3 regions of the Peribacillus sp. Bi134 genome follow, and region 3 is predicted to be linked to each of the others. Evidence: predicted binding sites of a transcription regulator. Region 3 holds the regulator's gene; each other region holds the start of a gene.

Region 1 (11,149 bases), on a different contig from region 3:
TTTTTTCGTATCCACGCCATATGAATGGCTGCTGTATTTCTTCATTTTACTATTTGGTTTATCAAAAGCATTTGAAAAGTCGTCAAAGGCGGTCTCGAGAAGGAAAGCGATCAGAACGGGCATTTACTTATTCTGGCTTTCCGTTATTTCTTACCTGGCACTGTTTCCAATCAGTTTCATTGGATATCGGATGAGCAAAAGTTACCATATAAGTACACAAAGTTTTACCTCGTGGATGAAGGATGGAGTCATCGAATTCTGGGTGAATTTTGGGATGATGTTCATTATCGTTTCCGTTTTATATTGGTTAATGAAGAAAAGTGTGAAGAAGTGGTGGCTCTATGCCTGGATGTTGTCCATTCCATTTACCTTGTTCCTGATGTTTGTTCAGCCTGTAGTGATTGATCCGCTGTACAATGAATTCTACCCGCTAAAAAATAAAGAGCTGGAAACGGAAATATTGGCACTTGCGTCACAGGCTGAAATTCCGGCTGAACATGTGTATGAAGTAAATATGGCGGAAAAGACAAATGCCTTGAATGCATACGTGACCGGCATAGGTTCCAACTCAAGAATAGTTCTTTGGGATACGACTCTGAACAAACTGAAGGAAGATGAAATCCTTTTTATCATGGCACATGAAATGGCTCATTATGTGGAAAAGCACATTTATATAGGGATTGCAGGTTATTTAGGACTGACTTTAATCGGTTTGTGGCTGACATCGAAAATAATGAATTTTATCATTAGACGCTGGGGCCACCTGTTAAAGGTCCGTTCGGTTGACAGCATATCATCTCTTCCATTATTTCTCTTAATAACGTCTGTGCTGCTCTTTGCTTCGAGTCCGCTGTCCAATTATGTTTCCAGATATCAAGAAACAAGGGCTGACCGTTACGCCATTGAAATGACCGGGGATAAAGAATCAGCAATCACGACTTTCCAGGAACTCACGAGGTCGGGTTTGAGTCAGGTCAACCCGCCATTCCTGGTTAAATGGCTGAGGTATTCCCATCCAACCATGCTCGAACGGATTTCAACTGTTGAAAATGCAGATACAAAGGGTGATTGAAAGCCAGCTGAATACCAGCTGGCTTTTTTTCTTCGGAAAGTGGAAGTTTGTAGTTGTTTTCAGAAAAAACTATTATTTTTAAAAATCTTAGGTTCTCTACTATAATAAATTAAATTCCCAGTTCGTTTTAAGGAGATCGGATATGTATAATGTACTTTTCATCACTATAGGCTCAGTGCTTGTGGCAGTAGCCTACAACTTATTTTTGATACCACATTTAATTTTAAGCAGCGGACTTAGTGGGCTTGCGATTATGTTCGGAATCATCACCCCGGTCAACACAGGGATATTGAATTTTCTGATGAACCTGCCATTGCTGATTCTTGGATACCTGAAATTAGGGAGACGCTTTATCACCTATACGATATTATCAGTTGTCGTGATTTCCGTCAGTTTATATCTCATTCCAGTTCACGGAATTTCCACTGAACCGATTTTGTCTTCTTTATTTGGCGGAATCATATCGGGAATCGGTATAGGCATCGTCTTTCGCGCTTCGGGGTCTTCGGGCGGCTTTGACATCATTGCCATGCTATTGGCTAAGAAGAGCGACTTTCCGCTTGGTACATTGCTTTCGGTGATGAATGCAGTTGTGGTGGTTATCTCAGGCTTCATCTTCGGTTGGGATGCCGCATTATATACGCTGATTTCCATTTATGCAGCAGGAAAGGTGATCGATACGATCCATTCCAATCACATTAAATTAACATTGATGATCGTGACCAAAAAGAGTGACGAAATGAAAACGAAGCTCCTGACCAACCTATATCGTGGTATTACAGTCATGGATGGTGAAGGTGCATATTCAGGAGAAAAGAGTAAAGTAATGATGACAGTCATTACACGTTATCAGTTAACCGATGTAAAAACGATGATAAAAGAAGTTGATCCGAATGCTTTTGTCAATATTACCGAAACATCCGAGGTCATGGGGATGTTTCATAAAGAGTGATGATAATTAGAAAAGCCTCCCAACATTATGGGAGGCTTTTTTGATCATTAGGCTTTTTTTAAATCATGCATTTTAATTTCCAAACTGTTTTAGTAAAACGTTCATTTCAGAACTTAGTTTTAAGAATAAAGGTTTGTTTTTCTTATCCAAGGCTTCATCGATCTGTTTTGCAAGGATATTCTTTTTGGTAGTAAGGACGGCTTCCTGAATAATCATATCAATTAACATTTCCTGAACCACGGCATCGTTTTTCATTTCGCTCATTGATAAGGACTTCACTGACTCTGAATAAGATTTTTCATTTTTCAAAGTTACCACCCCTGACCCTTTTTATTATTATATGGATTTGAGCGGATAAAATCAACTGAAAATTTAAAAAATTTAAATATTAATAGAGAATGTGTCGTTTATATGAAGAAAAAGCCACTATATAAAAGAATTTTTAATTCTTTGTGAACTTACTTTTTATGTTCAAGGGTTGTGCTATTATAGTGAGTAATTTAACATACATTTACTATCTCCATTCACTTTTCTTCGGCAATGGGGAATGGAAGGGTACAAGCAATTAAGGGCATAAGCTTTGGTAAAGTAAAAGCGATGTTTAGCAATAAGGAAGAGGTGGATTAAAAATGAAGGAAAACAATCAGGGAATCATCGAGGAATATGAAATCACGCCACATACATTGATGGTTTCGCCAATCAATTACGGCAGTAAAATATATGCCCGTATAGTTGAAATGGAGGACGAGTTCATATCCCCGTTTAAACCTTTGGAAATAATAAAGAAAAGCTGTGAGTTTTTCGGATCAAGTTATGAAGGACGCAAGCAAGGCACAAAACAGCTTATAAACATCACACATAAAGCACCTATTGCGATCGATCCGACCAGTTCGATTTTCTTCTTTCCCACTACATCTCCGTTGCGTCCTCAATGCATCTGGTTATCACATGAGCATGTGGTATCCTATGATCGCCTGGATTCCAAACATACTACCATCACATTCAGGAATAGACAAACCATCGATATAGCAGTATCATGCAGTTCTTTTGAAAACCAGCTGCACCGGACTTCGTTTTTAAAAACGAAATTGATCCAGAGGATTGAGGAAACAAAGAGGAAATCATTCTATCTGTTCACCGAAGCAAACGGGGTCAAGGCTTCAGAGGTAATGTCAAAGTATATACCGCGTTAGACATTCAAAATTAAAGCAAGCCCTTCTTATTAAAGAAGGGCCCAGGAATTAATCTTCAAATAATTCATCCATTAGATCGTCAATTTCTTTTCTTAACTTCTCAGTGCCCTCTTTGGAAATGGTGATGGTATCTCCATCGATAATCAGCATATCTCCTACTTTTGCTCCCTTGGGGAGAGCGCTTTTAGGAAAATCCTTCATGTCACCACCATCGATTTCAACGACAGCGATCTTTCCTTCGAAGCGGTCAATAATACCTTGTACCATTTATTTCACCGTCTTTACAGTAATTTTCTGACCTGTAGAAGTAAAAATAATGTTACCTGATTTATCTGTGCGATAAGTTTTGGCCTTCACTGAATTCAACCGTTTTATAACAGTGGAAGTAGGATGCCCATAGCCATTTTTTCCTACACTGATTACAGCGTATTTCGGTTTTGTTTTGTTAATGAATGCTGAACTAGTTGATGTTTTTGCACCATGATGGCCGACTTTAAGTACATCCACACTTGGTACCAGTTTTTTAGCCAGCATATCTGTCTCTGATTTTTCTTCAGCATCACCTGTAAACAAGAATGTTTTTTTGTCGTGTTTAAGTAAAAGGACTGCACTCCAATTATTTAAGTCAGACTTGGCATATTCTTTAACAGGTGCAATGAATTTAAGGGAATTATCCTTAGCTTTAGTGTTGATTTCCACACCAGTCTGCGCTTTTTTTATTGTAAGCTTCTTCTGCTTAACAGCCGTTAAAAAGTCTTTATATGCCTGGGTAGTATGAGAAACTTTAGGGGCATACACAGATTTTACATTAAGCGATTTAATCACATAAGCCAGACCGCCCACATGATCCGCATCTGGGTGAGTGGATACTAATGCATTAAGTGTTTTCACCTTTTGCTTTTTTAGGTAGGCTACAACTTCGTCGCCCTTTCCTTTACCGCCGCCATCAATTAAAACGTTTTCGTTACCGGTTTGAATAAGGATGGCATCTCCTTGTCCAACATTGATGAAATGTACCTTCACATTTGAGGCTGCCTCAGTTGTTTTAAGTCCAGTGAATAAAGACAAAACAAGAACAGCAACCAGTAGAATATTTATTTTCTTCATTTTTCCCCTCCAAATAATAATTTACCATGTGTAATTCGAAAAATGGGGATTTGGACATAATTTTCTTTGTGATAAAAAAAGGAAGCGGGTATCAGAATCGTGGTTAGGTAAAATGATCCTGGGTATTTATGATGGATTGTCGCTGGTGAAGAAGGGGAATGTATCTGAGTTTTTAATATGGTGGAGGAGATGATATTCTACGGGCGGATAATGGAATGATTCTTTCATACGATCAATCATATCAATGTTTGCTTTAGCAAAAGTCACAACCAAAAGCCCTTCTCATATGAGAAGGGCATCAGAATTAATCTTCAAATAGCTCATCCATTAAATCTTGAATTTCTTTTTTTTATGTTTCAGAGCCTTCTTTGAAAAAACATCGATATACAAACATTTCCTCTTTTGCTTCCTTAGGATAAAGCATTTTTACTGTAATTTTCTAATTTGTGGAAGTTAGCTGAACACAGTTTAAGGATAGGTATCATAAAATGAATAGTTACTGGAAATGTGTACAGCCTTCTTCTCTCAAATGGTTCAGAAATAGAGGTGAGAGAATGCTGAATTTCAAATCACTTCTAAAATGAAACTACCTATTAAAGTGATAAAAAAACATGCTCTCCCAATAAAAAGTGCCTTTTGGGGGACCTTTAATTGCTTCTCAAGGTAATATATATATCCAAAAATGAAAGACGTTCCTAATGTAAGAATAATGTAATCTGCTTCAAAACCTAGAATTGTATAGTTATATACCGGTATACTTCTAATATAACCAATAACGAATACCCCTATTGCAATATATCCAAGTATAGAATTTATTATAAGGCTACTCTTTTTCATAATTTCCCCCGACTTTATTTAGACTGCACTTCATAGCATTCGTATATCATTTTAAAGCGACATGCCGTAAATCAATATAAGGGTATAAAGATTTATATGTTATGAAATTTTTCTCTTTTTTTGACCCCATTGTATAATTTCTGTCTCTATGTAACCCTTATTATCTCTTTCCGCTAACTATTCGGGAGGTCTGTACTTTCCGTCTTCTTTGTTATGTGTTTCTTCTGGATAAATCTCTTTAACAAAAGTTTTCAAAATGAAAATTGGTGCAATATACTGTGTTTAGACAAAATACTTTCTGCTATTCCAATTAGATCTAATAGATTGTACACCATATATTAGTAAAATGTTGCTATGATTGGATATAATTAAATACGTTAGCAATTAATCAAGAAGCATTTACAGAGTGTAGTTAAAATCAGAAAATCAAATTTACTCGATGGAATATCATTTGCTGATAAAGTTCCAAATAAAAAACATTATAGCTTATTCTTAACCGAAACATTCCGTTACGTTAATTCATATATTGACTGATTAAGCTTAACCTTCTCATATAAGATACTGGATGATCTAAGGCTCCAAACATCCACATACATGGATGCCTGCACCCGCTAATTCCTTGAACGGTGGTTTTTTTCGAAAAAGTAATAACATAACAAGTCTTCAGTTTTGTTGCGAAGGCGGGGATTGAAATAATTATGATGTTCCTCGTATCCTTTATATAAAAAACAATACATCGTGAAGGATTCATCGCGTTTGATTTCACTAACCTTAATATTCTCCTTGCGCAAATAGCGCCGCACCTCGGCAAGTTCGTCTTGAACCACTTTTAAAATATGTTCGACTAGCTCCGAATAGGGCCTTTTTAATTTAAACGGACTAATTTCGATGACCTTGAGATCCCGGTTTAAGACTGTAATAACCATAGGGAGGTAGATGGCTTTTTCAATCATATTTCGGTCATCTTCTGGAATGCGGGTCATCATGACCGCCCCTTTCTAAAATAGCGCGTTTTTAATAATAGTATGTATATTCTGCAAAATAAGAACATATGTTCTGTTTTTTATCCTAATGTATTTTCAGTGTATATGCAAGCAGTTTTGATAAATCAAGAAATATTCGTTAACAAGATTATGTTTTCCGGAGATAGGGAAAGTATGAAGATATATGGATAATAATTCTTGCAATTTCAGGGGAAAGTGATATATCTAAAATAAACAGTTTTTAATAAGTTTATGCTGCAATGATGGCAGCATGTCGAGGGAGATAATTATGGATTTGGATACTATACGTGAGTGGTTTACACTTGATCATATATCGGCACTTATTCAGCAATATCGCTCATTCGGTCCAATTCCTGGGATCTTGCTGCCGATGCTGGAAGCATTTTTGCCTTTTTTGCCCTTAGTGGTGTTCGTGCTTGCTAATGCAACGGCTTTTGGTCTCTGGTGGGGATTTTTATTTTCTTGGATTGGTGCGGTAGCGGGGTCTTTTTTGATCTTTTGGATTATTAGAAGATATGGTCAAATGAGGTTTTTCCGATTTTTGCAAAAGCATAAACAGGTGCAGAGGTTGATGGTTTGGGTTGAGAGCCATGGATTCGGTCCTTTGTTCATATTACTCTGCTTCCCTTTTACACCTTCGGCTATCGTTAATATCGTGGCAGGACTTTCAAAAGTCAGTACCCTGCAATATGGACTTGCAGTAGTGGGTGGGAAAGCGGTGATGATTTTTACGATCAGCTTCGTAGGTTACGATTTAGTATCATTAATTCATAAGCCTGTGCGAACGATCATTATCGGAATCGTCATCTTTATCCTATGGTATGTGGGAAAAAGACTGGAAGTCAGGCTAAATAAAAGCATGAAGAGAGAAGAAGGACAATAAATTAATATATAAATGCAGTAGGGGTTGAACTAGATGGAAAAAACAAACAAGAATTCTTTATCCGATTGGATAAAACCAGCGATGATAGCTTTTGTTATTTACATCTTAATCCGTACATTTCTCTTTTCAAGCTATGATGTTGAAGGGAAGTCGATGCAGCCGACCCTTGAAGATGGAAATAAACTTGTCGTGAATAAAATCAATTACCGGATTCATGATATCAACCGTTTTGACATTATTGTTTTTCATGCGAATTCACAAGAAGATTATGTTAAGCGAGTCATAGGGATTGCAGGTGACCGAATTCGTTATAAAGATGATTGGCTTTACGTAAATGGTGAAAAAGTGGATGAGCCTTATCTTGAGAAATTCAAGGAAGGTTTCCCGGAACAGGATTTTACAGGTGATTTTACATTAAAAGAATTGACGGACATGACCAAAGTTCCGGAGGGTAAGCTTTTTGTCATGGGTGATAACCGTCTTGAAAGTGCTGACAGCCGTCATTTTGGTTATATACCGGTTGAAAATGTTGTCGGTAAAGTGGATGTTCGATATTGGCCGGTCAATGATTTCAATTTTAAATTTACAGGTGAATGATTGCGGAAGCCCCAAAATTATGTGGGCTTTTTCTTTTGGGGGAAAACGCGAACGTACGATTGGTGTTTTTTAAAGGGAAACGGTAAAATAATAGAAAGTAAATCTAATTGGAAACAGAAACCTAGTCATAAAGACGAAAGTATTTCTGGTATGATGGGTCTAGATATTATGTTGTAAGGGGGAAAAAGAGATGTCACTCCGTTTTTTACTGGGAAGATCGGGTGCAGGGAAAACTTCGAATATATTGGACGAAATCCGCTCCAAATTGGCAGAAGATCCCGAAGGAAATCCAATTATCTACCTCGTTCCTGATCAGATGACGTTTCTATCTGAATATAAATTAATTAAAACACCAGGCCTTGCCGGAATGCTCCGGACACAGGTTTTCAGTTTTAGCAGGCTTGCATGGCGCGTCCTTCAGGAAACCGGGGGGATGAGCCGGCTGCATTTGGACAGTGTCGGCGTCAATATGTTGATAAGGAAGATAATGGAAGATAAAAAGGAAGAGTTAAAGATGTTTCGTCGATCTGCTGATAAACAGGGGTTCATTGCACAGATGGAGCTAATGCTGGCCGAGTTCAAGCAGTATTGCATCCAACCTGATGACATTCAAAACTATTTGCAAGAAACCTCACAGGCAGGCAGCGGCATTCAGGATAAACTGCATGATCTTGAATTGGTCTATCAGGCTTTTGAGGATGAAATGGTCAACAAATATTTAGATTCCGAAGACTATTTCACCTTGCTGATCGAGAAAATGCCAGAGTCTTCATATATAAGGAATGCGGATATATACATCGATGGTTTTTATAGCTTGACTCCACAGGAATTATTGATTGTGGAAGAAATGATGAAGCTGTGCAGGAGTGTAACGATCTCACTGACGTTAGATCAGCCCTACAGGCAATATGCCCCGGATGATTTGCAGCTGTTCAGGCAAACGGGTAATCTTTATCATCACCTTTATCAGGCTGGATTGAGGAATGGCATACCGATTTCAGAAGATCGAATCTTAAAAGGGACGGAAAGGTTTGGAAAGAGTCCAGGGCTGAATCACCTGGAAACTCATTTTGCCATTCGTCCTGCACAAACGTTTGAGCAGTCACCTGATGTAACGATCGCCCAGGCAGTTAACCGCAGAGCTGAGATTGAAGGAGTTGCCCGGGACATCTTGTCGCTGGTCAGACAGAAACAGCACCGTTTCCGTGATATTGCGATTTTAGTCCGTAATGGGGAAGCATACGCAGATATTTTACAAACCGTTTTTCGGGATTATCAAATACCCTTGTTCGTCGATTCCAAACGGACGATGCTGAATCATCCTCTGATTGAACTGATTCGTTCCACTTTGGAGATCATCAATGGCTATTGGCGTTATGAGCCGGTATTTCGTGCAATCAAGACGGAGCTTCTATTTCCGCTGCAAAAAAATCATGATAGGATGCGCGAACAGGTTGATAAGCTGGAGAACTATGTGCTGGCCCGCGGCATTAAAGGAAGCAGGTGGACGTCCAAAGAACGTTGGACCTACAGGCGCTTCCGCGGCCTGGAACTCGAGGACCGGAACCAAACGGATAAGGAAATGAAGCTTGAGCAAGAGTTGAATGAGATGAAGCAATTATTTACCGAGCCCATCTTGAAGCTCTCAAAACGTGTTAAAAAGGCTGCTAATGGCAGGGAATTGTGTGAAGCACTTTATCTATATCTTGAAGAATTGCATGTGCCGGAAAAATTGGAAAAGCTAAAACTAGAGGCAGAAGAAGCAGGTGATTTGGTATCGGCAAGAGAGCATGAGCAAACTTGGAATGCGGTTGTCGACCTATTGGACCAATTCGTTGAACTGCTGAGCGGGGAAGAGCTCTCCATGAAACAGTTTGCAGTAATTATTGAAGCTGGTCTGGAATCTCTTGAATTTTCTTTGGTACCGCCGGCAATTGACCAAGTGTTGGTCGCTAATCTAGATTTATCCCGCCTGGATGATGTGAAGACAGCTTTTGTTATCGGCCTGAACGAAGGGGTTTTGCCAGGAAAAGCTGTATCTGACGGAATTTTTTCAGATAGTGATCGTGATGTGCTGCTGGCTGGCGGACTTGATGTTGCCCCAAGTTCAAAAGTGCGCCTGCTGGATGAGGAGTTCACAGCGTACAAAGCATTCACTACGCCTGCTGAGGCACTTTATTTATCATATCCGCTTGCCGATGAGGAAGGAAAGGCTCTTTTACCCTCATCCTATTTAAAACGGGTAAGGGACGTATTGCCTAACGTTTCCGAAGTGTATTATATGAACGATCCGTCCGATCTGCCTGCTGAGGAACAGGTGAAATATGCTGCGAATCATGATGTGGCACTATCGTACCTGGCTGCCCAATTGCAGCTGAAAAAAAGAAACTATCCAATCCATTCACTATGGTGGGATGTGTATAATGCCATTATTGATGATGAAAGGGCCGGTCCTTCAGCAACTAAGGTTTTATCGAGCCTTTTTTATCAAAATAGGACAAAGAAATTATCTGAGGAAACTAGTAAGCAATTATACGGTGAGAGCATTCTTACGAGTGTATCCAGGATGGAAATGTTCAATAGCTGCCCGTTTTCCCATTATGCCGCTCATGGCTTGAAATTGAGGGAACGGCAAATTTTCCGTTTGGATGCACCGGATATAGGCGAGATGTTCCATGGAGCGTTGAAAATGATTTCCGATTACTTGAAGGAACATAATATACCTTGGTCTACATTGACTTCGGAACAATGCTTGGAGCTGGCCAGAATTGCCGTGGAGAGACTTGCTCCTAAACTCCAAAATCAAATCTTGTTAAGTACGAACCGCCATCACTATTTACGCAGGAAACTGGAACACGTGATTGGACGGGCCTCGATCGTATTAAGTGAACATGCAAAGGTGAGCGGTTTTGCTCCAATCGGATTAGAACTCGGATTCGGAAAAAATGGCGAGCTGCCACCACTATCTTTCACATTGAAAAACGGTACGAAGATGGAATTGGTCGGGCGAATCGACCGCGTGGATAAAGCGGAAGAAGATGAGGGTGTCTATTTGCGTGTGCTCGATTATAAGTCGAGTGAAAAGGAACTGAACATGAGTGAAGTATATTATGGACTCGCGCTGCAGATGTTGACATACCTTGATATCGTCGTCACCCATTCCAAGTCGCTTATTGGAAAAGAAGCGATCCCTGCCGGGGTTTTATATTTTCATGTGCATAATCCCGTTGTCAAATCAAAGGGAATGCTCAGCTTGGATAAAATTGAAGAAGAAATCTATAAAAGTTTTAAAATGAATGGACTTGTACTGGATCATTCAAATGTCATTCAAATGATGGATACTTCACTTGATATTGAAAATCCTGGTAAGTCGGATATCATTCCAGCTGGATTTAAAAAGGACGGATCGCTCCTTGCGGCTTCCAAAGTTGCCAGCAGGGAAGAGTTTTCGCTCCTGAATCATCATGTGCGCCGTATTTATCAGGAGGCTGGTGATCGAATTGT
Region 2 (11,149 bases), on a different contig from region 3:
CCCTGTGCATTTATGAGGCACAGGGTTTTTCATTATGAAGAAAAGTAAAGCTGACTACCTTAATTAATTGGCATGATCTTTCTCTTCTTGATCGGTCACTTTACTTGGCCAAAAGGCATGGCGGCCAAGCAGGGCGGTAATCGCAGGAACAAGGAACGGGCGCACAATGAATGTGTCCATTAACACACCAAGAGCAGTAATGAGCCCGAATTGAACCAATACTTGAATCGGAAGTGTGGCTAGAACGGAAAAAGTGGCTGCCAAGATTATTCCGGCGGAAGTGATGACACCGCTAGTTTCGGCAACGCCTTTTCTGATGGCCTGCTTGATTGGCATCGTTTCTTTCTTACGCCAAATGCTTGAAACCATGAAAATGTTATAGTCTTCTCCAAGTGCAACAAGGAATACGAAAGAATAAAGTGGAATCGTCCCCTCTATGGCATCGACACCCATGAAATAGTGCAGGATTATCCAACCTAAGCCCATAGCGGCAAAGAATGAGAGAATCACTGTCCCCATTAAATACACCATGGCTGTCACAGATCGCAAGTAGGCTAAAAGGAGTAAGGAAATCAGGACGATGATGATCGGGATGATCATGAATTCATCTGACTTTACGGTATCCCTTTTATCGAATTGCGTCGCAGTTTGCCCGCCAATCCAAACCTTATCTTCGACGGAAGATATATTGGCGGCCTTCAATTCTTTCTCCGCAATTGTGCGGATTTCCGGAATGGAATCAATTGCCTCGATATCATATGGGTTGATGTTGAATTTGACCTCATAGGATTGCAGATCTTCATTGGATTTACTTGTGACTGGATCGGCCACACTTTCAACAATATTCATCCCTTCTAATGTCGGCGCTAAATCGATATCTTCACCATTCGTGTCTACAACCACTGTGGCTGGTGCCAGTTCACCCGGTGAGTACGAGTCGGAAATGACAGAATAGCCTTCACGGGAGTTCATATCTTCAGGAAAGGAAGAGAGAATATCATATGAATATTTTATTTGTGAAGAATATCCAGCTAATACACTGAAGATGATCAAGCATGTAAGAATGACGGTCCATGGCTTGGTTGTGACGATATGACCAATCCAGTTACCGATGCGGCCTTCTTTATGCTTTTTGACGGCTTTTCCCTTTTTCTTGGCCCGTATTTCTTCCATTTCTGGTGTACGCGGAACGATTGGGTAGAAGGAAGCCCTTCCGAATACAGAAAGCAATGCCGGTACAAGTGTTAAAGCTGCTAGCATCATGATTAAAATGGACAAGCTGAATGGTACAGCGAAACGGTGGTAGGCTCCGTATTTCGCTACAAGCAATGTTAGCAGCGAGATGACGATCGTAAGGCCGCTCATCGCAATGGCGCCTGATGAATCTTTAAATGCGGCGATCATGGCTTTCCGTTTGCTTTCATGATTTCTTAATTCACTTCTGTAGTGAGAAATTAAAAATAGACAATAATCCGTTCCGGCACCGAATAATAATACGGTCATGATCGAAATGGCCTGTGAATCGACTGTAATCCAACCATGATCTGCCATGAATCCAAGGATCGGGCTTGTGACAATATAGGCGAATCCTACTCCGATTAAAGGGATGATGGCTAAAAGCGGGGAACGGTAAATGAGTAATAATACGACAAGTACAAGTATTACGGTCGCTAATAGCAATTTGAAATCAGCACCTGAAAATAATCCTGTTGCATCGACGGATATCCCTACAGGGCCTGTCACTCGAAGTGATAATTCATCTGAATCTGTAGGGACCTTGAATGGGTCAGATCCAATGCGTTCCGAAACTATTTCATTAATGCTCTCAAGATTTTTTTCAAGAATTTCAGTCTCGGTCTTTTCTTTAAAGAAAAGCGGCTGTACGAAAGTCGTTCCATCTTCTGAAACCGAGCCTTGAAGAGCAGGCAACGGAATTTCATGAAGCGGCGGTAAAAAAGATTGCTGTATCAAAGGGTTATCTGTCAATTCCTTGGAAAGGTACTGGATTTCGGCCAAGTCGGCCTCTGTCAGTCCACCTTCCCGATGCCATGTAAGCAGGGCAGGTATTCCAGAGGAATTTGGAAACTCTTCTTTAATAAGTTCATCAGCCACGACGGAAGGTGAGTCTTCAGGCAAGTCGGCGGCATTATTTGCTGTTCGATCATTAACGGCAGGCAATGTGATGGTTAATCCGATTGCTGCAATTATCCATACAGCAATGACAACCCAACGACTGATTTTTCCTGTCATCATCCTGCCAAGTTTTCCTAATATTGATTCGTCCAATGAAGGCACCCCGCTTTTTGAATTTTTTATCCTTAGTTCATTATAATGGTATGCTGTTGACATATACAAAAATGGGTATGCTCACTCCAACTACTAAATGCTTCAAGTCGTTAATGGCATGAAAATCTGCTCATCGATATATAGGGGAAAAGTACTTATTTACTAATTTCAATTAAATTTTGAAGATTGAAGAGTTAAATATAGGAGATAGGGGAAAGTATAGTATTATTATGGCTTTTATTAACAAAGGAGGGATTTTTTTGTCTGATAAATCAAAAAAAACAAATGATGAATCGAAAGAAACATTAACGAACAGGCAAGGGCACCCGGTAACGAATAACCAGAGTATTAGAACTGTAGGGAACAGAGGACCTAGTACACTTGAGAACTATGATTTCCTGGAAAAGATCAGCCACTTCGATAGGGAGCGTATCCCTGAACGGGTTGTGCATGCCCGCGGTGCAGGTGCGCATGGTTATTTCGTTCCGACCGGTAAAGCGGGGGACGAGCCGATTTCAAAATATACGAGAGCGAAGGTTTTTCAGGAAGAAGGTAAAAAAACCCCGGTATTCGTGAGATTTTCATCTGTTATTCATGGAGGGACGTCCCCGGAAACGTTACGTGACCCAAGGGGATTTGCCGTTAAATTTTATACGGAAGACGGAAACTGGGATCTTGTAGGCAATAACCTGAAAATTTTCTTTATCCGTGATGCCATGAAATTCCCGGATTTGATTCATGCCTTCAAACCGGATCCGGTCACGAATATTCAGGACGGCAGGAGGATTTTCGATTTTTGCTCGAGTTCGCCTGAAACATTCCATATGGTTACCTTTGTGTTTTCCCCATGGGGCATTCCAGCTAACTATCGCATGATGCAAGGATCAGGGGTCAATACTTATAAATGGGTGAATGAGGAAGGGAAAGCAGTGCTTGTCAAGTATCATTGGGAACCGAAACAAGGGATCAAGAACCTGACACAGCAAGAGGCCAATGAAATTCAAGCTACGAATTTCAATCATGCCACACAGGATCTTTATGAAGCGATCGAACGCGGTGACTATCCTGAATGGGATCTCAACGTACAGATCATGAGTGATGATGATCATCCTGAGTTGGATTTCGATCCGTTGGATGATACGAAGATCTGGCCGAAAGATGAGTTCCCTTGGCTGCATGTCGGTACGATGGTATTGAATAAAAACCCTGAAGACTATTTCACTGAAGTCGAACAGGCTGCATTCGGCACAGGTGTCCTAGTGGATGGACTGGACTTTTCTGATGACAAGATGTTACAGGGACGTACATTCTCTTATTCCGATACACAGCGTCACCGTGTTGGCGCGAATTATCTGCAATTGCCGATCAATGCTCCGAAAAAACGAACAGCCACGAATCAGACTGGCGGACAGATGCAATATGAAGTTGGCAGAGGCAGCCAAAGCCCCCACATCAACTACGAACCATCAACTGTCGGCGGCTTGAAAGAAGCCAAGCAGACGGGCAAGGAGCATACACCTATGGTGGAAGGGAAACTTGTTCGTGAGACAATCGATCGTCAAAATAATACGAAACAGGCCGGGGAAACATTCCGTGAATTCGAGGATTGGGAAAAGGACGATTTAATTTCCAATTTAGTGGCGGCATTGGCTCCTGCCGACAAGCGCATTCAGGAAAAAATGATAGCACTTGCCGAAGAGGCCGATCAAGAGTATGGCCGCAGATTGAAAGAGGGACTGGCCTCGGCTTCTGAACATACGGAATCTTCAAAACCACTGGGCGGGACGGATAACCCTGAGGATGCCGTTAGGAAAGGACATGAAGCGGATCCATATTGATGGGACTAAAAAAGAGGCAAACTTCCCTATAAAGGGGTTTGCCTCTTTTTTTAATGGGCATAATTGATGGAAGTGTGGAAGATTCTTCTGATGATGCCTTGAAAATCAAGTGGGAAATTGATTGGCAAAAAACTTGATAATCATTTAAACTGAAACTACTCTATTTTTCTCTTATAAAGGAGATGAAAAAATGATTAAATTTCTTTCTGCCCTTTTACTTCCTTGTCTACTCGTCATGCTATTTTCAAGGGTCACCTATAACAATGTCGTGGGCCTTGTTTTAACTGTTGCCTTGATTACAGCTTCCGCATATAAAGGTTATACGCATACAAACTTATTGATCATCGTCGATGCCTTATCCCTAACAGTGGGATTTTGGTTATCAAAAAGAATGATGAAACGTACATCCAAGAGCGCCTGACACAAAAGGTGCTTTTTTTGTACCCAAACTTGTCATTCCCCTCAACACATCATGAAGTCCATAAAACAAAAATAGAATGGATGTTCGCTTATTGCTGGTTTGTTTTAAGGCTATTGTGGTAGAATGTGTATATATGCTTTATCAAACCGGAATAAATAGAAGGGATATAGTTATGTCCCGTTTTCATATAAAAATATTTCAATAGGAGGCTATGCTTGGTGAAGGATAAGTTTGAGTTAGTCTCAAAATACTCTCCTCAAGGAGATCAGCCGGCAGCAATTGAAATGCTGGTCGAAGGGATTAAGGAAGGCAAGGAAATGCAGACGTTATTGGGGGCAACGGGGACAGGGAAAACGTTCACCGTTTCCAATGTGATTCAAAGAATCAATAAACCGACTCTTGTCATTGCCCACAATAAAACGTTGGCAGGGCAGCTTTATAGTGAGTTCAAAGAGTTCTTCCCTAATAATGCCGTTGAGTACTTCGTTAGCTATTATGATTACTACCAGCCGGAGGCTTATGTTCCATCCACGGATACATTCATCGAGAAAGATGCAAGCATCAATGATGAAATCGATAAACTGCGTCACTCGGCAACCTCGTCTTTGTTCGAAAGGAAAGATGTCATCATCATTGCCAGTGTTTCGTGCATATATGGACTCGGTTCTCCTGAAGAGTACCGGGAGATGGTCGTTTCCCTCCGAACAGGCATGGAGATAGACCGGAATGCCTTGCTGCACAGACTCGTGGATATTCAATATGAACGTAATGATATTGCTTTCCAACGGGGGACCTTCCGCGTTCGCGGCGACGTGGTCGAAATTTTCCCGGCCTCACGTGATGAACATTGCGTACGGGTCGAGTTCTTCGGGGATGAGATTGACCGTATTCGTGAAGTCGATGCCCTGACTGGCGAAATTACCGGTGAACGGGATCATATCGCCATTTTCCCGGCTTCCCACTTCGTAACCCGCGAAGAGAAAATGCGGGTAGCCATTCAAAATATCGAAACGGAACTGGAAGAACGATTGAAGGAATTAAGGGAAGATGAAAAACTCCTTGAAGCGCAGCGCTTGGAGCAGCGGACCCGTTATGATCTGGAAATGATGCGTGAAATGGGCTTTTGTTCAGGGATCGAGAACTATTCCCGCCATTTGACGCTTCGTCCCGCAGGTGCGACACCATACACTTTAATAGATTACTTTCCAGAGGATTTCCTATTGGTCGTGGATGAATCACACGTAACCCTCTCGCAAATCCGCGGAATGTTCAATGGAGATCAGGCGCGTAAGCAAGTGCTCGTCGATCACGGCTTCCGTCTGCCGTCTGCGAAAGATAACCGCCCGCTAAGATTTGAGGAATTTGAAAAAAAGGTCCATCAATCCATATTCGTTTCGGCAACTCCGGGACCATATGAACTCGAACATACCCCGGAAATGGTTCAGCAGATCATCCGTCCTACCGGATTGCTGGATCCGACGGTGGAAGTGCGGCCGATTGAAGGGCAAATAGATGACTTGATCGGTGAAATACAGGAGCGCGTCAAAAAGAACGAGCGTGTGCTCATAACGACCTTGACGAAAAAGATGTCTGAGGATTTAACTGATTATTTAAAGGAAATCGGCATCAAGGTCCAATATCTTCATTCGGAAGTGAAGACCTTGGAAAGGATAGAAATCATCCGGGAACTTCGAATGGGCAAATATGATGTTCTAGTTGGAATCAATCTTTTAAGGGAAGGCCTCGATATTCCGGAAGTGTCGTTAGTGACCATTCTGGATGCCGATAAAGAAGGGTTCCTTCGCTCGGAACGTTCGCTTATTCAAACGATGGGCCGTGCAGCCCGTAATGCGAACGGCCACGTCATCATGTATGCAGACCGAATCACGAATTCGATGGAACTTGCCATCAATGAAACGAGGCGGCGCCGTGAAATCCAGGAAAATTATAATAAAGAGCATGGAATATTGCCTCAAACCATTCAAAAGGATATCCGCGACTCCATAAGGGCGACTCATGTTGCCGAAGAAGGCGAAGAGTATAAGGAAGACCTTGCACCAAGCCTCGCGAAGCTTCCTAAAAAAGAGCGTTTAAAAGTGATGGCAAGCATGGAAAAAGAAATGAAGGAAGCGGCAAAGGCACTGGACTTCGAGCGAGCTGCCGAGCTGCGTGATTTATTACTAGAGTTAAAAGCGGAAGGGTGACGAAACATGGCAATGGATAAAATTGTGATAAAAGGCGCCAGGGCCAACAATTTAAAGAATATTGATATCACGATACCGAGAGACAAACTTGTTGTGCTGACCGGACTATCCGGATCTGGAAAGTCTTCCTTGGCTTTTGATACGATTTATGCAGAAGGGCAAAGACGTTATGTGGAATCACTTTCCGCTTATGCTCGTCAATTCTTAGGCCAAGTGGATAAACCGGATGTCGATGCGATAGAAGGTTTGTCACCAGCCATTTCCATAGACCAGAAAACGACCAGTCGAAATCCTCGTTCAACCGTAGGGACTGTTACGGAGATCTATGATTATTTAAGGCTGTTATTTGCACGGGTCGGCAGGCCGACCTGTCCCATCCATAATATAGAAATCACCTCACAAACGATAGAGCAAATGGTGGACCGCATTCTTGATTACCCTGAGCGAACCAAGCTTCAAGTATTGGCACCGCTAGTCTCAGGCAGAAAAGGGACACATGCGAAAGTTTTGGAGGAAGTTAAGAAACAAGGATATGTCCGCATTCGTGTGAACGGGGAAATGCATGACCTCAGCGATGAGATCACTCTCGAAAAAAATAAAAAACATTCGATTGAAGTCATCATAGACCGGATCGTCATAAAAGAGGGTATCATGGCCAGGCTTGCAGATTCATTGGAAAGTGCTTTGCAGCTTGGCGAAGGTAAAGTCATCATTGACGTCATGGGTGAGGAAGAGCTGCTGTTCAGTGAACATCATGCTTGTCCATACTGCGGATTTTCGATTGAAGAGTTAGAGCCTAGAATGTTTTCCTTCAATAGCCCGTTTGGGGCCTGCCCGGATTGTGATGGCTTGGGGGCAAGGCTTGAGGTGGACCGTGATCTGGTCATCCCGAATAACGAATTAAGCCTCCGTCAACATGCAATTGCGCCATGGGAGCCGACTAGTTCTCAATATTACCCTCAGCTCCTTGAAGCGGTGGCAAACCATTATGGGATAGATATGGATGTGTCCGTTAAGGATTTACCGGAAGAGAAGATGGATAAGGTCTTGCTTGGTTCAGGCAAAGATAAGATATATTTCCGTTATAAAAATGATTTTGGAAGAGTGCAAGAAGGATATATTCCTTTTGAAGGAGTTTTAAGAAACATCGAAAGGCGCTTCAAGGAGACGAGTTCTGACTTTATTCGTGAGCAAATGCAGAAATACATGTCAGAACATCACTGTCCAACCTGTAAGGGTCATCGATTGAAAAAAGAGAGTCTTTCCGTGCTCATTCAAGGGGTCCATATTAGTGAAACGACAGCTTTATCAGTGGAGGATGCGTTAGTATTTTTCGATGAGCTTGATTTGACTGAAAAAGAAGCTGCAATTGCGAGATTGATTTTACGTGAAATTCGTGAGCGGCTCGGTTTCCTGGCTAATGTAGGTTTGGAATATTTGACGTTGAGCAGGGCAGCGGGAACTTTATCAGGCGGTGAAGCGCAGCGTATAAGATTGGCGACGCAGATCGGTTCCCGATTGACGGGAGTCCTATATATTTTGGATGAACCTTCAATAGGGCTGCATCAGAGGGATAACGATCGATTGATCGAAACATTGAAGAATATGCGCGAAATCGGGAACACCCTCATTGTTGTCGAGCACGATGAAGATACGATGATTGCTGCGGATTATTTGATCGATGTTGGTCCTGGAGCAGGAGCGCATGGAGGGGAAATAGTGGCCGCTGGAACTCCGGAAGAGGTCATGAATAATCCTAAATCCTTAACGGGGCAATATTTAGCAGGGAAGAAATTCATTCCATTGCCATTGGAACGCCGGAAAAATGATGGCCGTGTCATTGAAATAAAAGGTGCCAAGGAAAACAATTTGAAAAACGTTAATGTGAAATTCCCGCTTGGGGTCTTTACAGCCGTAACGGGAGTCTCCGGATCAGGGAAAAGTACATTGGTGAATGAGATCCTCCATAAGTCATTGGCTCAAAAACTGAATCGGGCAAAAGCCAGACCAGGTGATTTCCGTGAAATCAAGGGAATCGAGCATTTAGATAAAGTCATTGATATTGACCAATCACCTATCGGCAGAACCCCACGATCGAATCCAGCTACCTATACGGGTGTATTCGATGATGTTCGTGACGTGTTTGCCTCGACTAATGAAGCGAAGATCCGCGGTTATAAAAAAGGAAGGTTCAGTTTCAATGTTAAAGGCGGCCGCTGTGAAGCATGCCGTGGTGATGGCATTATCAAGATTGAAATGCATTTTCTCCCAGATGTCTATGTTCCATGTGAAATCTGTCATGGTAAAAGGTATAACCGGGAAACTCTTGAAGTGAAATATAAAGGGAAAAACATATCCGACATTCTCGATATGACAGTCGAGGAAGGCGTTAGTTTCTTTGAAAATATCCCGAAAATCAAACGGAAGCTGCAAACGATTTATGATGTTGGTTTGGGTTATATCAAGCTTGGACAGCCTGCCACCACTTTATCAGGCGGTGAAGCGCAAAGGGTGAAACTTGCTTCCGAATTGCATCGCCGATCCACTGGGCGCTCCTTCTATATCTTGGATGAACCAACTACCGGTCTACATGTCCACGATATAGCAAGGCTGCTCCAGGTTCTGCAGCGGCTGGTTGACAATGGGGATACCGTTTTGGTGATCGAGCATAATCTGGATGTCATCAAGACGGCGGACCATATTATTGACCTGGGACCGGAAGGCGGAGATAAGGGCGGTACGATCGTCACTTATGGAACACCTGAAAAAATATGTGAAGTTTCCGAATCGTACACGGGAAAATACTTAAAACCTGTACTTACCCGTGATCAAATCCGCATGGAAAATTGGATTGAAGAAAAAGAAACTGAGCATGAACATGCTTAAAAGAAGCCGGTTGGCTAGTTTCAGTTTGTCCACTAAAGGGGGTTCGGAAAACATATCTTTCATCAAATGGATGTCCGAACCAACTGACCCAAAGCAGTTCAATTCCTTATGTATGGATTTCTAGCTTAATTTTTTTAACGAAGTTGATTGTAGAGGAAGGTGCGAGACTCCTGCGGGAAAAGCGCGTGCCTGGATCGGAAATCAACCTGAATTGTAAAAGTAATATTAAAACTGCAGGCAAACTCGTTTTCTTCGAATTTGTCTACAGTCAGGAACAAGCCATCAGGCTTGTTTTTTTGTAGAAAAATGACAGTGTGCATTTAATCAATCATTTGATTAAAGAATGGGAAAACAAGATATTTCCGGGGAAATCATACATCTTCCTTTTCGGAAATTGTCATTTTCCTTTGTCGAAAGATGGGAAAAACGGTATTTATGAAACTTTTTAGATATCTAGGCGTATGTATGAATAAAATGGTAGAAGAAAGCGAGGAATGTTCATGCAGGAGGAAAGAAAGAAGATTTTAGAAATGATTCAGGATGGAAAGTTATCGGCGGAAGAAGCCTTGGGCCTTTTGGAAGAATTAGAAAAAGCCAGTCAGGAAAGTGAAGCTAAAGAGCAGAAATTGCAAAACGAATTATCGACGGTAGTCGTGGATAAGAAAAGTGAAGGAAGCACTCAGGATACGTTTAAAAAGAATATCCAGTCATCGAAAGAAAAGATTATTGATTTCGTTGAAAGTGCTTTTAAGAAAATCAAAGAAACGGATCTTGATTTCAATTTCGGGAAGTCTGTGGAGGTCAGTCATATTTTTCAGCATGAACATGATTTCCTGGATGAGGTTGATGTAGATATAGCAAATGGGAAAATAAAAATCGCCGCATGGGACCATGATGATGTCCGGGTTGAATGCCAAGCTAAGGTATACCGTGTGGAAGAAATAGAAGAAGCCAGGAAAAACTTTTTGGAAGAAGTCGATTTCACGATTGAAAATGGAAAATTGAAGTTCAAGGTTCGTGAAAAATCCATAAAGGTTGATACAATCATGTACATTCCAAGGAAGGAATATGAGGACATCCATGTAAGGATGTTCAATGGCGCAATCACGACTGAATCACTGAAATCAGAGAAGCTTAAAGCGAAAACGGCAAATGGTGCCATTCATATCATGCAGGGTAAAGGTGATTTCTGTGAGCTTGAAACAGGTAATGGGATGATCACCATTTCAGATACCAACTTTAATGACTTGGAAGCCGAGACCCTGAATGGAGCGATTAATGCTGCTGGATACTTCAAGAAATTGGATGTCCAAACGTTCAATGGGGAAATCATCTGTACGAATTCAGGGATGGATTGCGATTCGATCCATGCTAAGTCAGTCACTGGAAAAGTCCAGTTGACCCTGCCGCCAGGTAAGGCGATCGAAGGAGAATTGAAGTCAAATTTAGGAAGCTTTAATGTAACTTTGGAAGGGATGACAATCATCGAAGAGAAAAGTGATGTGGTTCAGAAG
Region 3 (11,149 bases):
ATACGAAGAATGTTCCTCCGTATACTTTTAATCCACCATGAAGTGCCATTCCATTTAAAGCCGCACCCATAGCGAATTCACGTACACCGAACCATATATTACGGCCACTGTAATTACCAGGTAATAGATCAGTCTCACCTTTGATGGCAGTATTATTAGATCCGGCTAAATCCGCAGAACCCCCAATGAAGCTAGGGACCCTTTTGGCAATAGCATTTAGCACTTCCCCACTTGAAGCACGGGAAGCTAATGTTTTACCTTCTTCATAGACCGGAATTTCCTGATCCCAATCAGCAGGCAGTTCACCTTTGATGGCCAACTCCAATTGCTGTGCTAACTCAGGATGTGCTTCTTTGTAATTTTTGAACAATTCATTCCAAGCTTCCTCTTTTTGAGCGCCTGCATTAACAACAGATTCATTAAAGTGTGAATACACTTCTTCCGGAACATGGAAGTCCTCTTCAAATGTCCATTTATATGCTTCTTTTGTCAATTTCAGCTCATCTGCACCAAGCGGAGCGCCGTGAACAGCAGATTTACCTGAACGGTTTGGTGAACCGTAACCAATAACCGTTTTCACTTCGATTAATGTTGGGTGTGCATCGTCGGTTTTCGCTTCTTCAATCGCTTTAGCAATTTCCTGAAGATCATTCCCATCCTCAACGCGGATATATTGCCATCCATAAGATTTGAACCGGTCTGCTACGCTTTCACTAAATGATTGGCTTAAGTCGCCGTCAAGAGAAATATCATTAGAATCATATAAAACAACGAGTCTTCCGAGTTGTAGATGTCCAGCTAATGAAGCGGCTTCTGCAGAAACACCTTCCATTAAATCTCCATCTCCACAAATGCCATATGTATAGTGATCGACCACATTATAAGAATCGCGGTTATAGCTTTCTGCCAAGTGACGTTCAGCCATTGCCATTCCTACTGCCATTGCGATACCTTGTCCAAGCGGCCCGGTTGTTGCATCAACACCAGCCGTATGACCGTATTCAGGATGTCCTGGAGTTTTACTGCCCCATTGACGGAAGCTTTTCAAATCATCGATAGATAAGCCATAGCCCGATAAATGAAGAAGGCTGTATAACAGCATAGAACCATGTCCAGCTGAAAGAACAAAGCGATCTCTATTAAACCAATCGGGATTTTTCGGGTTATGGTTCATATATTCGGTCCATAGTTTATACGCCATCGGCGCAGCACCCATTGGCATACCTGGATGGCCGGAATTAGCCTTTTCAATTGCATCAATTGATAATGTACGAATCGTATTGATAGAAAGTGCATCTAATTTATCTAACATATTGTAAAAACATCCCTTCCTGTAATGTACCTCTTTATATTATAGTGACAAGCATAATATCACAACTAAAATCACTATTTACTGCCTCAATATTACAATTTTCTATAATAACAGAAGTCCCCTATTTAGATTAAACTAAATAGGAGAATACATACATGCATGCACTCCCTTTTTACTCCTAAATGCTAACAGGATACTCAAGCGGAATGTTTTATCAGAAGGATCCAAGCATTAATGTAAGTTTCTTTTTTCTTTTATATTTTTTATCTTTTGAGGAGTGACGTCATTACCTTCTGGATCAACGACCTTCACATGCTCCAACGTATCGGACATGGACTTTCTGAATGTTTCCAAATACTCACTTCTCAATTGGGTTTGCTCTTTCGCCTCAACTTCCGTCAAACCTTCAGCCTTTGCCTTTTTAGAAAGTTCATTAATACGGGCTATTTTTTCTTTTGATAACATAATTTCGCTCCTTCATAATCTCCGGATATTGTCATGGTATTAAAAAAAAAGCGAAATTACAAGTTCTAAGATTTACTTTCATTTGTATTCAGTTGATGTTCGAGAAAACGCCTGTTCACAGTGGCCTTTGAAACATTGTATCCAAAGCCCCTTAAAGTGGCTGCGATTTCTGCGAATGTCAATCCATTGGCCCGAAGTTTAATAATTTCTTCAATAGGGATTTCCATACGGTCCCTTCCAGTGGAATTCCTTTGATTCTGAAGGTTTTTTTGAGGACGGTATCCTTTTTCAACGGCTCTTATCATCCCGCGCTTTATTTTAAGATTATGTAGTTTCCTTTGGTATTCTTCTACAATACCGACTATCTGGATGACCATGGCATCCGAATCCGATAACTCAAGCTCCCCGTCATGTGAGAGTGTATAAATTTTAACATTTTCTTTAAGGATGACATGGAAAAGGGCTATTTTGGCATTCCCTCTTCCCAGCCTTGTTTCATCCTGGATTAATAGTACTTCAGCTTCTTTAGTTTTAAATAGTTCGAGCATGTCAAAAATGCCATCCCGATTCAACTCATAACCACTTGCCTGCTCTTTTATTATGGATATAACTTCAACATCCATCTTTTCTGCCAATGTGACTAACTCATCTTCCTGCCTTGCCAATGATGTTTCCTGTGACTCTTTTTCTGTGCTGACCCTACAATAGATTACCGCCTTCATAATACCCTACCTTCACTGCTTACTGCTCACTGGCCAAATTTTGGACAAGTTCTTCCCCTTTAACCGGTATGACGATGACTTGACCAGGTTTAATTGTATCCGCCCTGACTCCATTATGCTCTTCTATCCAACCAATGAATTCTTTTTTTGTCAAATTTGCTTCTTCATATTCTTCAGCGATTCCCCATAGGGTGTCACCTTCACTTACTTCTATAGAAAGGAAATCCTTTTTTGGATCATTGTTCAATGTACAAGAGAATAAAATTGAAAAGATGAATACTGATCCCGCTAATAGAATCGTATAAATATAATTTTTGTATAAATTTTTCATAAATATCCCTCCAAAGCGAATGTTCGTTCGTATGTTATGCTCAAATTATAATACGAACGTTTGTTTCAGTCAACAACAAAATTCGAACTTATGTTTGTATAGAATTGGGGGCCATGCTATAATGTAGCAAAGAACATTGGGGAAGAGGTGCACATATGACTAAACTATCAAAAAGGCAGCAAGATATTCTTGATTTCATTAAAGAAGAGGTCCGCCAAAAAGGGTATCCACCTTCCGTACGGGAGATTGGTGAAGCAGTGGGACTTGCTTCAAGTTCAACAGTACACGGGCATTTATCACGCCTGGAAAGCAAAGGCCTGATTAGACGTGACCCAACCAAGCCAAGGGCCATTGAAATAATGAATTTGGAGGAAGCGAACAATATTCCCAAAGTCAATGTCGTGAACGTGCCGTTACTTGGAAAAGTAACAGCGGGAATGCCGATAACGGCCATTGAGAACATAGAAGAATACTTTCCGCTTCCCGAAAGCATGGTTCCACATGATGACCATGTATTCATGCTGGAAATCATGGGTGAAAGTATGATCGAAGCAGGAATTCATGATGGGGATTATGTCATCGTGAAACAACAAAGCAATGCCAATAACGGAGATATCGTCGTGGCCATGACGGAAGATGATGAAGCCACTGTAAAACGATTCTTTAAGGAACCGGATTACATAAGGCTTCAGCCTGAGAACTCGAATATGGAACCAATTATTTTACGAGATGTTTCGATACTTGGAAAAGTAATAGGCTTATATAGACAAATACACTAAAAGCGCTAACCGCGCTTTTTTTGTTTGTTTAATCTATGTCCCGAATTCTCTCAATATGCATATGGAATTTTAATAGAATCAAGTTTTCATGGGAATTTAAACATCCTTTATTACGAATGGAAGTATACGATCGCCTAATATGTACTTTGGTAACAATCTTATTACAATAAAAAAGAGAGCTTTAACTACCGCTCCCAGTTAAAATTCACTTCACTCGTAATCTTTGGTTCACTTTAATTAGGTTAAGATCTACCAAGCCGTTCCACTGTTGAATCTGCACTTGTGTAGAACCGTATGCTTTTGCAAGCGCAGAGACGGTATCCCCTTTTTGGACAATATGATAAACCTCTTCTATACTTGCATCATATTTTGTTAAATCGCTTGTTTCGATAAGGTTCACCAGTTTTTCAATATAGTTGGGATCCGAGGCGTACCCAGCATCGAAAATTGCTTTGAGTGCTTTTCTGTAATCTTTTTCTCCAATGACAGCCGTATAAAGACTTCTATTCCATGAAGTCCCCTTTACATATAAATTGGCAAGATCTCTAAGACTTTCTTCCCAAGATGGGTATTTTCTGAATTTGTTCCATACTTGAACGGGTACGCCATTGACATATTCCATTGTCTGAATGATGACAGACTCACCCTTGAAGTCACCTTTTGTACCGAATATATTTTTTCCTTTGCTTGCTAATAAACTTGTCCCATATCCACTCTCCAAACAAGCTTGTGCAATGACAACAGAAGGTAATATTTTAAATTCCTGTTGAATTTTCTGGGCATAGGGAGCAATTTCCTTAATAAATGTTTCCTTGCTCATTAGAACCTCCCATCAATGGTTTTACTTTATTTTTCACTGTTCATCTTCATTCTTATCGTATTCTCATCTATGAAAAAGGTTACAGCAAGTCCCATACAAAAGGTTCTGATGTTTGGCTAATTGTTTTTATTATAGATTTCTTACCTAGAGTGGCCAGCTTCGAGTATTATTTATCCATTTCCCTACCAAACAGGAAAAGCCGTCAATCCATTTAATTAAATGGATTGACGGCTTTTCCTGTTGAACACTGAAAATCTTCAAAACTTGTTCGTTAAATTTAAATTTGTAATTATTTATTTTTGTATAAAACCTTGATGAAAAACAAAAACTATTTTTAAAAACTTCATTTCAAGGTGGTGAAATCATGGACTACCCAACCGTCCATACAAACTTCTGGGATGCAGTGATAGCCATTCCTACCATCATGATTCTTACTCAACTTATTAAGGTCATGTTTCATATTCATCCAAAATTCGTCCCTACCATCGCTTTGGGTCTTGGCTTGTTCATTTCCATTTTCATCAGTCATCGTCATCACTTGGTTTCAGGAATTTTCATGGGCTGGTTTTATGGCTATGCAAGCATAGGCAATTATGCTGCACTCAAAACTGGTATTTTGTCTTATAGAGAATCCTACAAAAAGACGGATTAAATCTATTCTTGTTGTCTAGTTGAAATTCATCAATCTTTTTATTGCTAGATGACCTTACTAGCTTTATTTCCCATCGAACACCATTAATTTAATCGCTGTATTAGTAATTACAAACTGGCTGAATCCTTTGGCTAAAACAAACCACCCATGATAGCACCACATTACATCCAAAAAAACCTTTTCAATTATGAGAAGGGATTTTTTGTCGGGAAAAGTGGGTTATTATGTTTTTTACACTCCTGCCGAGGCGGCTTGGTAGGATCTGCGGAAAGGGAGCGGATTTCTGTATTCAACTGGATCTATTATTCAAGAAAAGACTGAAGGCAAACTTCGAATTTGTCTACAGTCTGATACCCTCTCAAAGAAGAGAATGCATTTCACTATTTCTCAATATAGACCGAACGAATCATTGTCCGGGTTCTTTCAGTACCATCCACATTTTTTTCCTTGACATCTATTGTTATATTATAAACACCTGTCTTAGTTACTTCCGGAAGGGTGCCAGTAAAATTTTCTGTATCCATTGCCTTAATTGAGCTTTTTTCACTAATTTCATTACCTGTTTCATCTATTAGATGAACCAAAAATGTTGTGCTGATTGGCCTTTTTTTATCATTCATTGGGTTCTTTATTAAAAATTTCGCATCTTTTTGCTTAACTTTACCGGCCATACTTAATGTAATGGGATTCTTTTCGTTAAATTGTGCTGTGAACAGGTAGGCGTCTTTTGGCGATTTAGTCTTCATACGCACTTTCCAATCACCAATTTCAAGGTTGTTTCTATTGAATGATTGGACGGTTGCACCATTAAAAAAGGAAGTTTCGTTTTTGGCTGAATGAACCATTAAGGAAGGTGAATACTTTTTATTGGATGGAGAAATCATTTCAACCTCGACATCATTTGATGCTGTATATATGTTTATATTGCCTGGGGCTGATTCATTTACATGGAAGCTTAGTTCGATCCAGACATTTTGTTTCAGGACATCACCCAGAACGGTTTGAGCGAGTGCGGTGGTAATGACATCTTCTTCAACCCGTTCTTTATAATTGACATTATATTCAGGGATCCCCGAGGTGGAGGTGCTTCTTAAATATGGTTCAATTCTTGAAAATACAGCTGAGCCGACTCGTATATTGTCGTGATCAAAGTTGGGATCTGAAAATAAATGTGTTGCATAGGGTATTTTTGTACTCCATACATTCACTAGACCATCATTTTCCCCATATGAAGATAAATATTGTCCACCCATTGATAAGGCTGATAGAACCGGGCCTCTGTTCATGCCTGCCACAGTGAAATACATGTTTTTACGAGAATTAACATGGTTATCCGTGACCGAACGAAATTCAGCCATTTTACCAACTTGTAAAGAATAAGTTCCCTCATCTTTTTGACCTAATAGGGAACCAAGCCAGCCCGCATACCAGCTATAAGCCAAATCAGCTAGGTGAGAACCATGATGGGGGGAAGCTAAAGTGATCACCCTTCCAACATACTGGTGTGCTCCATAGTGCACTAGAGCCGCTTGGGTATCTGGGCCCCCTTTGCTGTGAGCTATAATATTTACTTTTTCACCCCCGAAATGGTTACTGATTTCTGCAAGCATTTGAGCTAAAAGCCTTCCATTAGCATATTGGCTCACTGATCCATTTCCAGCTGAATCATGTAGCTGAACAAAAACAGTTTGGTAGCCTGCTTCATACGCTTTGGTATACATATCATTGACACCATGATAATCCGTTTCACCGTACCAGCTGGTTGAACTGCCGTTTTTCCCTTGAACAAACACGATCGGTGGTTTCTTTGTATCAAGATTGGGAGGAATACTTCCAAGAAACCAATCCCCTGGACTGAAAGTTTCGGAAGGGGGCTTTAATTTTCCTGCTGAGGAAATGTCTGGCTTGGCCATAATTAATATGGTTAGAATGAGGACAAGAAAAACGACATAATTGATTACATTCCTTTTCAATTGTTATCTCCTCCAATATCATGTGGAATTCTTTCGAACTCATCCTATTTTCAACGCCCTCCTTCCATGCCTTTGATAGCCTTCATTAGTATATATTTGTACTTTTGCATACCATTACCTGCTATCTTCATAAAGATAGGAGAAAAAAACTAGAAGAATTCATAAAAAATGGAGATATAGTATGATGATTTGCTTCAACTCGTTTATGTATACAGTCATTTTCCAATTATGAAATTATCCTTATAGAGGAAATCCATATATCGAATGCTGTATGTTCACGAAGAAAAAGAGAATAAGCCCTTCTCCTGCAACGGATGTAGGGCTTGACTTTATTTATGAGCATCCAAATATTATTCTTCGAATTTGCCACTGTCCAATTGCTCCTATTCATGTTGTTTTGAAGTCCATCCTATACATTAAGTAAATTGTTGAAAAAATTCTTTCACAGCAATTGGCTGTCATTCATAGGGATCTCAGTATCAATCGTGTATTTGGATTATTAACTCCTTAAAGCCCTCCCCTAAACGCCACATACGCGTATTTCACAATGAGAACTGGATAAATAATATCAGGGCTATGCTCGCTCTTCCAATTGTATAATTTATTTATCTGATTTTCCTTTCCCATTTTTTCACCCTGTTTCGATCATTACTTAAATTTTGCCCCAGGAATGGTTACTTTGGTGAATAAATGATTGATAGTCTTGATCCTTTAACTACATTTGAAGTGTAGGTGGGGATCAAAAAAAATAATATCGTCGATCGAGAACCCTACACATTCAGCAAACAAATAAGCCTTATCGATTCGCAAAGGAATCTTATATTGCTCATAGTCAATGTAAGTCCTTTTGGCCATCTTCAGCACTTTAGCCATTTCTTCCTGTGTTAAACCTTTATACTTCCTCGCTTGTTTAAGTGTGAACTTAACGTTTGTCATATCTTGTCACCACCTATCTAAAAAAATGATATCACACTTGAAGTATAGTTACCAACAATTTTTCGCAAAATTCACGCACTTTAAGTTTACTCACCTTCACTCATGGTGTATATTCAAGTAAGAGGTGAAGAAATATGCACATTGGTGAACGGATTAAAATGTTAAGAAAAGAAAGAAAAATGACACAAGAAGATTTGGCAAATATATTAAAGGTGGCACCAACGGCAGTATCAGCATGGGAATCCGGACGGAATAAACCTTTAATGGATAAATTGGGCATGATGTCCTCATGCTTTGAAATACCGCTATCCCACCTCATTGAAGGAGCACCTAACGCTAGAAATGCTCCAGGAATGGAATTTCTAAATGAAAAGAATGTAAGATTAATTGGAGTATATGGCAATATCCCTGCTGGAGAGCCTAATTTTACCAATGAATATATAGAAGCCTATATGCCGACATTAAATTCGATGCTAAAAACGAATAAAGAATATTTTTTCCTTAGAGTGAATGGCAATAGCATGAACAAAGAATTCAGTGACGGATCATTGATTCTCGTTGAAAAAACAACCTACGTTGATAAAGGAAAAATCGGAGTGGTCTTGGTAAATGGTCACGATGCCACTGTCAAAAAAGTGAATATCGATGAAGAAAATATCACACTCACTCCCTGCAGCACGGATCCTTTTTATGAAGAAAAAACCTATAACATCAAAAATGATAGAGTTCGAATTTTAGGAAAAGTGGTTCAAGCCATTAAAATATACGATTAATATCCACTTAGAGTTTCTTTATGGAGTATTAATTTAGTTCTCTTTGTTGACTGATACATATTAGGTACAAGCCATCATGGTTTGTGCTTATTAGTATTGTTCTTTATATATGTCTTTGCAAAAGATAAATAGAATTTGTGTCAGCCTATAAACAAAGGCATATCCGTTTTCCCCAGATTACTTATTTCATTGAGTGAATGTTTTTGGAACTATAAGCTTCCTAGGGCTTTTATTTCAGATTTCCCTTTCATGCAGAATGAATATAATTGTCTGTATTAGGCAATCAAATTATCATATTTTTATTATTCGGTTCACAACCTCATATAGGAATCTTATAATAGGATGATAAGCATTTGCCTCTGTAGCTCTAGAAGGGAAGAGCGCCGGAAAACATTTGTAGCCACCGGGTCGCAAGGTAAGGGTTTCAGAAGCACCGAAAAGCAAATACGCTGAGGCAGGTGGAATTCCTGCCGGTGAAAATCCGTAGGGAAGCGTGTTCTCCCCTAGCCTATGCTTACGAAAGGAGTGCGGGTTCGAATCCCGTCAGAGGCTTGTTTCTTGGAAAATGCGAGTATATATTTAATTCCACTTTTGCCTTCTGTGCAAATTTTTTTCCCTTTCACTTCTTCCGCTATTATCTAAGTACTCATTTAGGACAGTAGAATGTACACGACTATTTTATTACTTGCATATTCCTGAACGAGGAAAAGCCCCTCTCTTTTTGAGAGGGGCTGAGTTTGTAGACAAAATAGGTTCTCTCTAAAAGTTAAAACAAAGTTGATTGGAGCGGGTGGCGAGACGCCTGAGGGAAATGCGTGGCCAAGGAAGTCCCCGCCAGGCGCAAAGGCGTCGAGGAGGCTTCCGGACCGCCCGCAGAAAACGAGTGCCTGTAGTGGAAATCAACGTTCAATTTGTACTAATCCTTAAAAACTGTAGACAAACTCTTTTTGAGAAAGGCTTCCTGTGTGGTGTGCTTCTGGAAGTTAAAAATAATTTAACCAGGCAACTATTAATTATTCATTTAACCCGCAATTTCTGGTTTACTGTAATGGTGTACTGACTGTCAAGAGCGTTCCAATCTTTAATTTGCTGAACCGTACTGCCATAAGCCATGTTTAAGGAGTATACGGTGTCACCATTAACGACTGTGTGGTATACAGCTGTATTTTTCTTTTTAAGATCGAAGCATTTAACTAAACCGTTTACATGTCCGCGAGCCAGTGATTCGATAAAGGCTGCCGTTTTCAATTTGGCTGCGTCATTGACATTATCGATAAATCCATTTTCAGTCAGTAGTGCAGGCATGTCCGTTTCACGGAGCACATGTAAATCTCCTGTTTTTTGTCCTCTGTCTTGGATGTTGATAAGCTTCAAGACCTCTGAATGAATATGATCTTGATACGTTTTCGTAATCTGATTAGTAGACGTATAAACGTAATCCTCATACCCAGTGCCGCCGCCGGCATTGATGTGGATGGAGAGATAAAAGTCGGCTCCCCACGCGTTCGCTGCATTCGTCCTATCGTTTAAAGAGGGGTACGTATCTTGGTACCTGCTCATTTTTACAGAAACGTTATTATATTCTATTAATAAGATGTCTTTAATTCGAGTTGCAATGGATAAAGTTAAATCCTTTTCTCTCAATCCATTCCCCACCGAGCCTGGATCCGTACCGCCGTGGCCGGGATCAATAAATACTTTTACCATTTCTATCACCTCTATTAATCTTATGTTACGTATCAATAAATGCTTGTACACATAACTATCTGATTAAAGAAATTTCAAAATAAAGAATTCATCTCTCGGCCACAGTTCCAAAAAAAATACACCCTAAAGGTGTAATGGCATTATACGATAACATTCGCCAAATGGACGCGGAATTTTTAAAAAGCCCTCTTCCATTTTTATACTTTTCTATCAGGAATTATTGGGCGTCTACAAATAAAGTTATAGAAGGAGATAGAGAGATTAAAAAAGTCAACATTAACAAAAATACTCTAACAAAATGCTTGCATTTATTTAGTTATGGTTTGTTTTATTTAATTGTTCTGCACAATCTTTGATTGAGTCAATCACTATAGTTGGTTCTGATAATTGCGGAAAATGCCCACTTTTTTTTGCGACAATGTGTTTGCTGTTTCTTGACAATGAAAGCAATTCCAATTGATTCTTAAGTCGTTTTTTTCGAATTTCCTCTGGCATCATTCGATTTTCTTGTCCACCAGTAATGACAAATACAGGTATTTCGGGAAATGTATCAGTTTGCTGGATTTGATCCACAGTTTTTTTTACAAAATTAACTTCATTGAATTGTTTATGCGAGGATAAGGAATCAAACACCTTGAACATCCTATTAACGGTTTTTACGGCCTTGCCTTGGTATTCA

Evidence for each region. The regulator LexA, encoded in region 3, represses DNA repair genes until DNA is damaged. The targets are predictions, from matches to a motif close to CGAACATATGTTCG.
Region 1: addB (helicase-exonuclease AddAB subunit AddB) is a predicted target of LexA. The motif match lies at 7,694-7,707, and genes of this name have one in related genera.
Region 2: uvrB (excinuclease ABC subunit UvrB) is a predicted target of LexA. The motif match lies at 4,619-4,632, and genes of this name have one in related genera.

Annotation. Positions count from the first base shown of each region.
Region 1 is NZ_CAKKLN010000006.1:364,014-375,162, forward strand. It holds gene LQ188_RS15605 (M48 family metallopeptidase) at 1-1,072, shown strand, start outside; gene LQ188_RS15610 (YitT family protein) at 1,215-2,024, shown strand; gene LQ188_RS15615 (IDEAL domain-containing protein) at 2,097-2,333, opposite strand; gene LQ188_RS15620 (competence protein ComK) at 2,654-3,217, shown strand; gene LQ188_RS15625 (DUF3006 domain-containing protein) at 3,266-3,484, opposite strand; gene LQ188_RS15630 (ComEC/Rec2 family competence protein) at 3,485-4,324, opposite strand; gene LQ188_RS15635 (hypothetical protein) at 5,773-6,144, opposite strand; gene LQ188_RS15640 (TVP38/TMEM64 family protein) at 6,434-7,048, shown strand; gene lepB (signal peptidase I) at 7,082-7,645, shown strand; gene addB (helicase-exonuclease AddAB subunit AddB) at 7,836-11,149, shown strand, end outside.
Region 2 is NZ_CAKKLN010000002.1:342,996-354,144, forward strand. It holds gene LQ188_RS04580 (MMPL family transporter) at 64-2,253, opposite strand; gene LQ188_RS04585 (catalase) at 2,517-4,124, shown strand; gene LQ188_RS04590 (DUF2198 family protein) at 4,315-4,545, shown strand; gene uvrB (excinuclease ABC subunit UvrB) at 4,764-6,749, shown strand; gene uvrA (excinuclease ABC subunit UvrA) at 6,756-9,635, shown strand; gene LQ188_RS04605 (DUF4097 domain-containing protein) at 10,136-11,149, shown strand, end outside.
Region 3 is NZ_CAKKLN010000003.1:514,367-525,515, forward strand. It holds gene tkt (transketolase) at 1-1,312, opposite strand, end outside; gene LQ188_RS08340 (DUF896 domain-containing protein) at 1,544-1,777, opposite strand; gene LQ188_RS08345 (recombinase family protein) at 1,843-2,499, opposite strand; gene LQ188_RS08350 (LysM peptidoglycan-binding domain-containing protein) at 2,519-2,830, opposite strand; gene lexA (transcriptional repressor LexA) at 2,986-3,609, shown strand; gene LQ188_RS08360 (glucosaminidase domain-containing protein) at 3,815-4,429, opposite strand; gene LQ188_RS08365 (hypothetical protein) at 4,794-5,081, shown strand; gene LQ188_RS08370 (hypothetical protein) at 5,462-7,054, opposite strand; gene LQ188_RS08375 (helix-turn-helix transcriptional regulator) at 7,766-7,990, opposite strand; gene LQ188_RS08380 (XRE family transcriptional regulator) at 8,125-8,763, shown strand; gene LQ188_RS08385 (N-acetylmuramoyl-L-alanine amidase) at 9,781-10,470, opposite strand; gene LQ188_RS08390 (alpha/beta hydrolase) at 10,783-11,149, opposite strand, start outside.